DNA from 2 places in the Syntrophomonas erecta subsp. sporosyntropha genome. Region 1 is predicted to be linked to the other one. Evidence: predicted binding sites of a transcription regulator. Region 1 holds the regulator's gene; the other holds the start of a gene.
The links. The regulator NrdR, encoded in region 1, represses ribonucleotide reductase genes. The targets are predictions, from matches to a motif close to CACNANATNTNGTG.
Positions count from the first base shown of each region.

Region 2: ACZ5Q0_RS04400 (ribonucleoside triphosphate reductase) is a predicted target of NrdR. The motif match lies at 4,390-4,403, and genes of this name have one in related genera.

Region 1 is NZ_AP042459.1:270,095-276,478, forward strand. Features, by position in the region: gene ACZ5Q0_RS01285 (hypothetical protein) at 96-935, shown strand; gene nrdR (transcriptional regulator NrdR) at 936-1,388, opposite strand; gene ACZ5Q0_RS01295 (YlmC/YmxH family sporulation protein) at 1,509-1,796, opposite strand; gene flgG (flagellar basal-body rod protein FlgG) at 2,257-3,042, shown strand; gene ACZ5Q0_RS01305 (rod-binding protein) at 3,056-3,409, shown strand; gene ACZ5Q0_RS01310 (anti-sigma-I factor RsgI family protein) at 3,591-4,643, opposite strand; gene ACZ5Q0_RS01315 (sigma factor) at 4,630-5,361, opposite strand; gene ACZ5Q0_RS01320 (Hsp20/alpha crystallin family protein) at 5,811-6,263, shown strand.
Region 2 is NZ_AP042459.1:945,371-951,754, reverse strand. Features, by position in the region: gene argB (acetylglutamate kinase) at 1-532, shown strand, start outside; gene ACZ5Q0_RS04415 (aspartate aminotransferase family protein) at 546-1,736, shown strand; gene argF (ornithine carbamoyltransferase) at 1,761-2,702, shown strand; gene ACZ5Q0_RS04405 (argininosuccinate synthase) at 2,907-4,112, shown strand; gene ACZ5Q0_RS04400 (ribonucleoside triphosphate reductase) at 4,430-6,384, shown strand, end outside.

The DNA of each region.
Region 1 (6,384 bases):
AATGGTGCTCTTCCCTAATACGGGCCTGAACCTATGCCTTATAGCAATTAGCATTACCACAAAACAAAAACGAAATAATTTATGGGAGTATAAACATGCTTACCATTAGCCAATTAGCTGCCAAATATAATATAAGCAACCATCAGGTGCACGATTTAATTGACTTTGGTTACCTGAATATTGCGGGGATAAAACGTGATGGCAAAAAGGGGTTTACCTATCTTTTTGCTGAAGAAGAAATAGAAGCCCTTAATCTTCCATCTTTATTACAGGAGATTAAAGAACGTAAAACCCGTCCCGGTAATCGGGTCCGCAAAAAAACTAATGACTTTAAGCAAGTAATCAGATTACTGGATTACTATGATCGGTTTATGGAAAATGTCTCTTACCATCCTGAAAAAGAATTTTTAGAGGTTTGCTTTTACCTGTTTCACCTAAATCATTATGCTAAAACATATACAACTAAAAGTAATGCCCTATATCGCTTAAAAAATAAAGTTCTGAAAAAATTATACCGGGAAAAGCCCCACCTGATGGAAGCCATTTACCTGTTAGGACCCGATAGAAATAAAATCTGGCTATGTGAAGACTGTAAAGAAGCAGCCCGGGCTGCTAATCAATCCTATGTAAGCTATCTTAAAGCCGGCAAATACTGTCCCAAATGCTCAATTTCTCCAGTCGAAAAAGAATATTATTCACTGGTTGAATTCAAGGTGGATTTAGACGGTTTTAAGTTCACCTTTCACCTGCCCCGTTCATCAGCCCTTAAATGGCTAAAAGAACTGGATCAATTGCCCCAGGGAGTACGTCAGATGAATCACTACGACGATAGAATGTACCTGTATGGCCGGTCAGTAAGCCGGTGCGAAGAAAAAGTTCTTCCTTTAAACTACATCGAAGAAAAATTACAGCAATACCTGGATAAAGAGGATTAGTTATTCCTTTTTAATCTGCTCAATGGTACTAATAAAACTATTTAAATCGGCGAATTGCCTGTATACTGACGCAAACCGGACATAGGCTACTTCATCTATTTTTTGCAGCTTGTCCATAACCATCTCACCAATAAGGATGCTGCTAACCTCCCGGTCATACCTGTCACGTAAATCCCTTTCGATCTCTACAACTATTTTTTCGATATTTTCCATGCTAACCGGTCTTTTTTCACAGGCCCGGGTAAGTCCCTTGATCAGCTTTTCACGACTGAACGGCTCCCGGTTTCCACCTTTTTTAATTACCAGCAAAGGTCGTTCTTCTACCCTTTCATACGTAGTAAACCTCCGCCTGCAGGTCATACATTCACGGCGGCGGCGAATAGAAGATCCATCCTCACTAGCTCTTGAATCAATAACCCGGCTCTCCAATTCCTGGCAGTACGGGCAGCGCATATTATCACCCCAAACTATATATCCCGTCAAGTCTGGTATAAAAACAAATTTCTATCTACCTGCTTGTCTGCCCTTATTATGAACAAAGCAAACGGCTAATTCAACCAGCAAGCACCAATTTTACAAGTTTTCCTCATCAAGAAGATAGTTCCTGCGATATTCATCTATTTCATTAACTATAGGAACCTCCACTAAAATCACATCCCTACCTATACGGACTATCTTGTTCCAGGGAACCGTGATTTCTTCGCGTTTAGAAAAAATTAATCCCCGGGTACGTCCTGGCAAGATAAGTGAAATGACTCTTCCATTTTCCAGGTCTAAATCAATATCAAGAATATTACCTAATTTCTTACCATCCAGAATGTTAATCACATCCCGGCTGCGCAGATCAGATATTTTGATCATAGCATTCACCTCCTTAGAAAGATATGACCACTTTTCATATATTATGAGAAACAAACCGGAATGTTCCTTAAAATCAAGGGATAGGTTTCTATTGCTTCCCTTTCCCTGAAAAATTCTACCGGCCCGGCAATAAACAAATGATTATCCCTAATAAAGGACTTCCCTTTTGCCGGAGTATTCTCCGGAGTATTCTATTTAAAGGTGAACAGCAGGAGGTTCGGCCGGCAAGGACTTTCCTCTTCCTGTAAATTTCCAAGGGTTCTGCTTATAGTAGTACTCCTTTAAACCAAGATTTTGCGCCACAAATTTTTCATGAAAAACTAAACTTTATTAACAACAAATACGATATAAGTAAAGGAGTAAAATTTTACGGGCTGGACTCGATTAGAGAGGCCCGGCGGTTACGGATTGATTGAAGTACCGCATAATTGCAAGTAGGTATACAGAGGAGGAAATCGCCATGATGAGGTCTCTCTATACTGCGAGCACCGGTATGTATGCTCAGCAGTTGAATGTTGACGTACTGGCGCACAATATGTCCAATGTGAATACTAATGGATTCAAACGCCAGCGAGTTGAATTTCAAGATCTTCTCTACCAGAACATCCGACGTCCCGCTGCCAATATGGATATAAATCAGCCTACCGGAATGGCCGTAGGATTAGGAGTTAAACCATCTGCAGTTTATACTGTTTTCTCCCAGGGCAATCCCCAACCCACCGAAAACCCTCTAGATGTGGCCATAACTGGTTCAGCATTTTTCCGTATTGAAGTCCCCGGACAAGACGATTATCTTTATACCCGTGACGGGTCAATAAAAGTAGATGCCGAGGGTCGCTTAGTAACAGCAGACGGTAATTATTATGTAGGGGTTGATGAACTGGACCCTGAGGCTTATGATATTCTGGTGGAAAAGAATGGGATAATAACCTATAAAGTGCCTGGTGATGATGAACCTCAGGAAGCAGGTCAGTTGGAACTGGTAAAGTTTGTAAACCCCGGTGGGCTAGATAAACTAGGGGGAAATCTCTATCAGGCTACTGTTAACTCCGGGGAACCAATCGACTGGGATGCAGAAGAAGACGGAACTATTTCCCTTCTGCCTGGTTACCTGGAAATGTCCAATGTGAAGATTGTCGAGGAAATGGTACAGCTTATAACTGCCCAGCGAGCCTATGAAATTAATTCTAAAGTAATTCAATCCTCAGATGAAATGCTGCAAACAGCAGCTAACCTCAGAAGGTAGGAGCTGAACCTATATGAAAATAGTACCTAATCATTTATTTACTCCACCGGGAGACACCCTATCCCGGGCCGCTCTTAACAAAAAAAATCAAAACCCAGATTTTACTGCGGTACTTAACCAGGCCCGGCAAGCCCAAGATGATAAAAAATTGCGCCAGGCCTGTCAGGACCTGGAAAGCGTATTCATAAATCAGGTAGTAGAATCAATGCGAGCTGCCATCCCCCGAAACAGCCTAATGGGCAACAGCTTTGCCCTAGAAACCTTTGAATCTATGCTATTCACTGAATATTCCCGCGAAATGAGCAGGACTGCTTCCCTGGGTATAGCTGATATGATATACCAGCAACTATCTAGTGATAAAAACTAATATATAAAAGAAGAGGCTATTTATATGTATTAAACTGCACACTGTCAAGTAGACAGTCAAAATTTTATTATTGCAACTGTCTACTTTGAGGGGAGATATCATATAATAGAAGCCTCTTTTATTTATATATCTTGGCCCCGGACTGCCTTTTTTATCATCCGGTAAATTACTAAATCCTCAATTAGGCTTTTCTTTGTTTTGACCCGGCCCCCCCCTTAGGTTTATTTTTCTCAGCCTTTTTATCCCCTGAAACAGCCGGCTTATTTTTTTTGCCATTATTGATTCCCTGATCACTTTTATCAATATCTTTCTTGATTTTATCAGGTTGGACTTTCTGATCATTATTGGGGGATTTATTCGGGTTTTTGTCCGAAGGGTTTTCCTTAAATACAGGTTTTCCCTCAGACTGGCTGGTACTGCTACCTCCCTTGGATTTATCATTTTCTTCTCTATCACCTAGAGATTTAGATTTTTCAATATACCGCTTCCCATCCATGCTATTATCTTTACGATTTTTAACCTGATCATTACCAGTGGCGGGAACAGTTTTCCTATCCTTATTGGTATTTCCATTTACCTTTCTGGGTAGATCCCGGCCTTCTTTCGCCTTAGGAGGCTGGCTTCTAGCAGAATTACCATTCGCCTTGGGGGCCTCTATGGCAGGAATATCTGCATCAATTATCAGAAGCTTACCACCTTTAAAATCTTTAACATGAACCTTGTTTTCATCTATCTTCACCCCATCGCTAATTTGATTAATCATTTGCTGCCGATCATCCTCTGAGATGCTTTTAGATTTAGTATAAACCGTTAGTGTAAGAGGATCATGTGGTTCTGCGGGCACAGGTTGTTTCAAAGAACGATTAATCACTATTTGCAAAGCTTCTTCGGCTTTTTTACCTTGCAGAGCTACCCCTTTTAATAAATCATTACCATATTGATTGTAAGGTCGAACATAGACTACCCGTTCCCACCTATTAAAACCCAATTCAACACCAGATGAAATCCGCGCATAAGCCTTCACGGTGAAAAAATCCATAGAAGTAAGTACAACCATAATAAATACAGCCGCTATGACCAAATACTTCACAGGAATACTAAAAACCGATTCCGTAATCGCTTCCCCCACCTGTAAACCAGAATGGTTTTTTATTCTTTTATATATTCCTCCCTCAAACAAGACCAGAGCCCAGTCCTGGCCTGATTCCAGCACAATCCCTTTACGCCTGGACATCCTTTTGGCCTCCTTCGGCTTGAATATATGGTTGCAACAAAGTCAGGTTTTTACGAATAATAAGTACATTAGCAATAATATATTTACGGTAACGGTCAACCAATTTACGGTTAACATGGTAGCGGCTTTCTAGTTCCTTAATAGGTAATAGTTTCTTATCCATTAAATGCCTGCTCAATTCATCATCAGCCGCTATATACAAAGCAATATTACTTGCCTGATGCCTGGTTTTCCCCTGTTTAGGACTAGACTTAGCCAAATCACTAAAGGTTATATCAAAATCAGCCAGCAGGCTTTGCAATTTCTCAATCTCCTGCTTTCTAGCTATTTCCTCGGTAATCTCTTCCAGGATGTTATAGTCATCCACCCAGGCCCCCCAACCTTCATCCCCGCTCACCAGTAGTGTAAAACTGCGGTGCCGCTTTTCCCGCCTTAAAAAATCAATAACCCTATTCTTAACAACCCGGCCTAAAAAAACCAAAAAAGGACCTTTAGCAGGATCATAACGTTCAAAAGCCTCCAGCATCGCCATCCGGGCAATACTAGCTTCTTCGTCTTCATTCCTGACAAATTTTCGGCAGGTTTTAGAACTTACTCGCAGACAAAAAGGCATCAAATACTCATATATATTATCAATAGCGTTTAAATCCCCATCCCTATACTTTTCCCAGGCTGCATAGGCCATCCTATCAAAATCTTGTGACCCTTTCAAAGACATATACGGGTCCTCCCATGGTAATTACTTAGTTCAACCTAATACTTTCTTATTCTAGCTCGCCCCTATCATAGCCTGAAGACTTATTGTACCTACTAATAAATACGTATCAGCCATAATATTACCGGGGTTACTTTTCAAAACCCTACGTCAAAATTGATCTTATCTATTCACCGATTCATGGCGATTTATACCTAAAGTACTTAATCCACCTTTCCTTTACACCTTTAGGCACCCCTTTCATTATCACATATATTGCCGACAGATTATCGACAATATTGAAATACTATGATTTAATTAAAAATCCCTAGCTACTTGACCTTACCTGACTATAATTATAACTGTTTGACCTTTATTGACCTTTATGAATTCTCGCCTTTTGCTTATACTATATATATACAAATCCCTATATACGGGAATACAATAGTACTACATGAAAGGAGAGAATGGTGATGAGAAAAAGTTTAGTAGGTCGTCGGCATAATGCAACTGATTTAACTCCTTCTGATCTATTTAGAGGTTTTTTCGGACCTAGTATTTTCGATGATTTCTTCGATAACTCATTCCTAACCGGATTCGGTACAGGTATACGAACAGACATTCAAGAAACTGATAAAGAATACATTATCGAAGCCGAATTACCGGGATTTAGTAAGGAAGATATCAACGTCCAGCTGCACAATGGGGAACTCATCATATCCGCAGCTCGTGAGCAGACAACTAGCGAAGAAAGGGATAATTACATTCGTAAAGAAAGATACGGTGGTAAGTTGTCACGGAGCTTTAGGATAGAAGGAATTAAAGAAGACGAAATTACCGGCGAGTACAAAGACGGGGTATTAAAAATACTCCTTCCTAAGAGCAAAGATAGTCAAGATAATGGACGGATAATTAATATCCGCTAACCTCTCATCCTAATTTTACTCACACCCCTTTCCTATTTTTAGTTTAAAACTATCAAAATCCCCCCTGATGATACCATCCGGGGGGATTTTCATTAAGCTATGCCTAACTTACCAGAAAATA
Region 2 (6,384 bases), 680 kb from region 1:
CGGATTAAATGCCAGCGGGGGTAAAGCGGTGGGGATTTGCGGCAAAGATGGTAATTTGATTAATGCCCGACCGGTTGATCCTTCAGGAAAAATGGGCTTTGTAGGAGAAGTAGAGCAGATTGATCCGCAGATTATTGATACCGTAATCGATCATGGGTATATACCGGTTATTGCTCCCATTGGGATTGATGAAAAGGGGCAAACTTATAATATTAATGCTGATCTGGTGGCGGCCGCTATCGCGGTAGCCATCAAGGCGGATAAATTAGTATTGTTAACTGATGTACCAGGTCTGCTTAGAGATGCCCAGGACCCGGATAGTCTAATATCGGTTCTTCAGGTAAGCCAGGTGGCAGAACTCAAAAACCAGGGCATTATCGCCGGGGGGATGTTTCCTAAAATACAGTGCTGTGTGGAATCAGTCACGGGTGGGGTGGGGCGAACCCACATTATCGACGGACGGGTTCCTCATTCCATTCTATTAGAGGTATTTACCCGGGAAGGTATTGGGACGATGGTGGTAGATGGTTAACGGAGGGATTAATATGACTAATAATGAGCTTATAAATAAAGGGCAGCAGTATGTAATGAATACTTATAGCCGTTTTCCCATCGTTCTGGTAAAAGGCCAGGGGTCCTATGTATGGGATGCTAACGGCAAGCAGTATTTGGATTTTGTAGGTGGGATTGCGGTTTGTGCCCTGGGCCACTGTCCGGATGAGTTAAATAAAGTTCTACAGGATCAAGCGAATTCTCTATGGCATGTTTCTAACCTGTACTGGAATAAGCCCCAGGTGGAACTGGCTCAAAAATTAGTGGAGCTTTCTGGATTAGATAAGGTTTTTTTCTGCAATAGTGGGGCGGAGGCTAATGAGGCTGCCATAAAGCTGGCCCGCAAGTATTTCTTCCGCAAAAATCAAGCTAATAAAAATGAAATCATTGTCTTTCGTAACTCTTTTCATGGCCGGACCATGGGGGCCCTTACTGCTACGGCTCAGCCCAAATATCACCAGGGCTTTACTCCTTTGGTACCTGGTTTTAGATGGGCGGATTATAATAACTTATCCTCGGTAGAACAGGCCATTACGGAAAATACCTGTGCTATTATGGTGGAGCCTATTCAGGGGGAAGGAGGCATCAAGCCGGCTGATCCTACTTTTCTAAGAAGTTTAAAGCGTATTTGTGAGCAAAAGGATTTATTATTATTATTTGATGAAGTTCAGTGTGGTATGGGGAGGACCGGTAAAGCTTTTGCTTATCAGCACTATGGAGTGACTCCCCATATTTTAACCATGGCTAAAGCTCTAGGAGGAGGATTCCCCCTGGGAGCCATGCTGGCTAATGAGGAGGTATCTGGTGGCTTTGCCCCGGGCGACCATGCTTCTACCTTTGGAGGTAACCCATTGGCAACTGCAGTGGCCGGCCGGGTGGTTGACATTATTGGCCGGGAAAAATTTTTACAGGGTGTACAGGAAAAAGGCCAAATGCTAAAAGAAGCCCTGACCAGGCTTTCTGATCCCCGCATAGTGGCAGTAAGGGGCAAAGGTTTAATGCTGGGGATAGAATTTAATCAGGAGGTCAAGGAATTAGTAGGCTTGTGTCTTAAACAAGGGCTGCTGCTGGTAGGAGCCGGACCTAATGTAATTCGATTTGTTCCCCCGTTAACTATTAATGATATTGAAATTAATCAGGCCGTTAAAATATTCCAGGAAGCCCTCCAGGAGTGGGATAGCTAAGGAAAACATGAAGGAGTGGACAACATGCAGGAATTAAATAATACCCTGCGGGGAAGAGACTTTATCAGCATACATGATTTTACCATTGAGGAAATCGATTATATGCTGGAAACAGGGGCTATACTGAAAAAAGAATTGAAAAGTGGTATTCCCCATCCTCACCTGGCGGGGAAGACTTTAGGTATGATATTTCAAAAGTCTTCTACCCGTACCCGGGTAGCTTTTGAAGTGGGAATGTATCAACTGGGCGGACATGCACTTTTTTTAAGTCCCCGGGATATTCAAATCGGGCGGGGTGAAACTATAAAAGATACGGCCCAGGTACTATCCAGGATGGTCAATGGTATTATGATCCGTACTTTTGCCCATGAGGAAGTATTGGAATTGGCTCGCTGGTCAGATGTACCGGTGATTAATGGACTTACTGATTTGCTGCATCCTACCCAGGTAATTGGGGACATGATAACTATACGGGAACACCAGGGGGGGCTTAAAGGCATTAAGTTAGCCTTTGTTGGGGATGGAAATAATGTAGCTCATTCCCTGCTCTTTGGTGGTGCTAAAGTGGGCATGGATGTAGTAATCGCCTCACCTAAAGGTTTTGAACCAGACCCGGTTATCCTGGAAAAAGCCCGGCAGGATGCTAAACAGACCGGAGCTAAATTGTGGGTAGTAGAAGATCCAGCTGAAGCAATCGCAGGAGCGGACGTAGTATATACTGATGTATGGGCCAGTATGGGGGAAGAAGCCCAGGCAGATACTAAGGAAAAACAGTTTCTCAAGTACCAGGTCAATAGTAAGCTAATGTCCCTGGCCCACCGGAACGCCATCGTTCTGCACTGCCTGCCGGCTAAGCGGGGTAAAGAGATTACTGATGAGGTAATGGACGGTCCCCAGTCGGTAGTCTTTGATGAGGCAGAAAATCGTCTGCATGCCCATAAAGCCATTATGGCTCTGGTGATGTAGATTAGGAAATACAGATTAGGTCTACACTATAGGCTGCTGTGGTAAAAAGGCGTTTAAAACAAGTAATATGAAGTCGGGGAAAGAGGTGAAGAGGTTAAAAAGCGAGGCGAGGCACGTAATAAAATAGGGGTATTTTCGCAAATAGGATTAATATTAATAGCTGGTAATATAGTGCAATAAATGCACATTTCGGGAGGAATAATCATGGAAAAAGTCGTACTAGCATATTCAGGGGGGCTGGACACCTCCATTATAATCCCCTGGTTAAAAGAAAACTATGGTTATGATGTAATCGCCTACTGCGCTGATTTAGGACAGGGAGAAGAACTGGACCCCGTCCGGGAGAAAGCTATGAAATCCGGGGCCTCCAAGATTTATATAGATGATCTTAAGTATGAATTTGTTACGGATTATATTTTCCCGGTTTTAAAAGCGGGAGCCGTTTATGAAAAAAAATACCTGCTGGGAACCTCTTTTGCCCGGCCGTTAATCGCTAAAAAAATGGTGGAGGTAGCTGAAAAAGAAGGAGCCGTCGCCATTTGTCATGGTGCTACCGGTAAAGGTAATGATCAGGTAAGGTTTGAGCTAGGCATCAAAGCCTTAAATCCTGATCTGAAAATAATTGCGCCCTGGCGGCAATGGGATATTCGCTCCCGGGAAGATGCCATTGACTATGCTAATAGCCATGGTATAGAAGTACCAGTGAGCAAGGAGAAAATCTACAGCCGGGACCGCAACCTATGGCATATCTCCCATGAGGGTGGAGATCTGGAGGACCCGGCCAATGAACCGAAAAATGACCTGTACGTATTAACAGTTCCACCTGAAGAGGCTCCTAATACACCCACCTATGTAGAAATAAGCTTTAAAGCAGGAGTGCCGGTAGCTATTAATGGAGAGGAAATGAGGCCAGTCGAGCTTCTTACCGAACTAAACCGCCTGGGCGGGGCTAATGGGGTAGGTATTGTGAGTATGGTAGAAAATCGTCTGGTAGGTATGAAGTCCCGAGGTGTTTATGAAACTCCCGGGGGTACGATTCTTTATGCGGCTCATGAGGAGCTGGAACGCCTAACTCTGGATCGGCGTACCTTGCAGTTTAAAGAACAAATGGCTACTAAATATGCGGAGCTCATTTATGACGGCAACTGGTTTACTAAGCTAAAAAAGGCTATGGATGCCTTTGTTGATGAGACCCAGAAGACGGTGACCGGGAATGTAAAAGTAAAACTATATAAGGGTAGTTGTGTAGCAGTAGCCTCTACGTCACCCTATTCTTTATACATGGAAGACCTAGCTACCTTTAGTGCTGATCAGGTCTATAGTCATAAAGACGCGGAGGGTTTTATTAACCTGTTCGGACTACCTTTGCAGGTACAGGCTCGGTTGGAAAACAGGATAAAAGCCGAGTAAGGAACGGCCTAGGCAGTTATCTTACGAAATTTTAAGTTATTAAAACAACATAGGACTTTAATCGGAGCAGAATGGGAGTAGAGCCCCATTTTGCTCTTTTTTGTGATGATATTCTCTGTGTAAAATCTAGAATGGGCTCAAAAAAGCTCGTAATATGCCGGAATAAATTTCAAAAAACCATAATAAACTGATTAGTTGCATAATTATCAGTTTGCTGCCTATCTAATAATCTAATATAATTAGTATACTTAATATAGTAGTGGGCAACCTGTTCGACTACTATATATTGTGGTTTATACATATAAGGGGGATGCAATATGGATATAAATAATATCAAAAAAAGGGATGGCAGAATCGTACCCTTTGAAAAAGAGAAAATTACCAAGGCGATCTGGAAGGCAGCCCAGGCAGTAGGTGGTAAGGATTATGAAACCGCAGTTAACCTGACTGAAAAAGTAGTTGAGATTGCTCAATATGTGGGTGATGATGAAATTGCTACTGTGGAAGGTATACAGGATCTGGTAGAGCGGGTACTGGTTAAAAACGGCCATTATAAAACTGCTAAGGCTTACATTCTGTACCGTAAGCAGCATGATGACCTGCGGGAAACTAGTCAACTGTTATTTAACAATAAAATAATTGCTGATTACCTGGATAAGAACGATTGGCGGATTAAAGAAAACTCTAATATGACTTATTCCCTGCAGGGGATGAATTTCCACATATCTTCTTTAATAGTATCCCAATACTGGCTCAACCAGATCTATCCTCCAGAAATAAAAGAAGCTCATACCCAGGGGGATTTCCATATTCATGATCTGGGTATCCTGGGTGTTTATTGCGTGGGTTGGGACATCCGTGATTTACTCTTGGAAGGTTTCAAGGGAGTGCGGGGTAAGGTGGCCAGTGGACCGGCCAAGCATTTCCGCTCTATTCTGGGGCAGATTGTTAATTTTTTCTTTACATTGCAGGGAGAAGCCGCCGGAGCTCAGGCCTTTTCTAATTTTGATACCCTGCTGGCTCCTTTTATTCGCTATGATAACCTGGATTACCGTCAGGTAAAACAGTGTTTACAGGAATTTGTATTTAATATGAATGTACCTACTCGGGTAGGCTTTCAAACCCCCTTTACTAATGTTACTATGGATCTTAAAGTTCCGGGCTTCATGAAAAACGAGCCCGTCATTATCGGTGGTAAATATATGGACACCACTTATGGTGAATTCCAGAAGGAAATGGACATCTTTAACCAGGCTTTTGCCGAGGTAATGATGGAAGGGGACATCGAAGAGCGGGTATTTACTTTCCCCATTCCCACCTATAATATTACTGAAGATTTTGAATGGAATAATCCTAATTACGATAAGATATGGGAAATGACAGCCAAATATGGTATACCCTATTTCTCCAACTTTATCGGTTCGGATATGAATCCGGAAGATGCTCGTAGTATGTGCTGCCGCCTGCGGCTGGATAACCGTGAACTGCGTAAACGCGGGGGTGGGTTATTTGGAGCTAATCCCCTGACTGGATCAATTGGAGTAGTAACTATCAATATGAGCCGTCTAGGCTACCTATCCAAGACCAAAGAAGAATTTTATGAGCGGCTAGAGCGGATGATGGAAATGGCTAAAAACAGCCTGGAAATTAAACGCAAGATATTAGAAAATCTGACTGAATCAGGCTTGTATCCTTATTCACAGTTTTACCTACGCAGCATTAAAGAAGGATTTGGACAGTACTGGAAAAACCACTTTTCTACTATTGGCCTGATCGGCATGAATGAAGCCTGCTTAAACTTCATAGGCCGGGATATTGGCAGTGAAGAGGGGACGGCCTTTACCAAAGAGGTTATGGATTTTATGCGCGCTAAACTGGTGGAATTCCAGGAGCAAACCGGCAATATTTACAACCTGGAAGCTACTCCGGCCGAAGGAGTAAGCTATAGTATTGCGCGTAAGGATAAGGAACATTATCCGCATATTACGGTAGCTAATGAAGCTGAGTACCGCCGGGGAGCAGAGCCTTATTATACTAACTCTACGCAGCTACCTGTAAACTATACTGATGACCTGTTTAATGCTCTTAACCTGCAGGATGGATTACAGACCAGGTATACGGGTGGTACCGTATTCCATGTATTCCTGGGGGAATCGGTAAACTCCATTGAATCAGCTAAAAAATTGGTCAGCAAGGTCTGTGAACAGTTCCGACTACCTTATTTTACCCTGACACCGACCTTTAGTATTTGCTCCAGCCATGGCTACTTGAG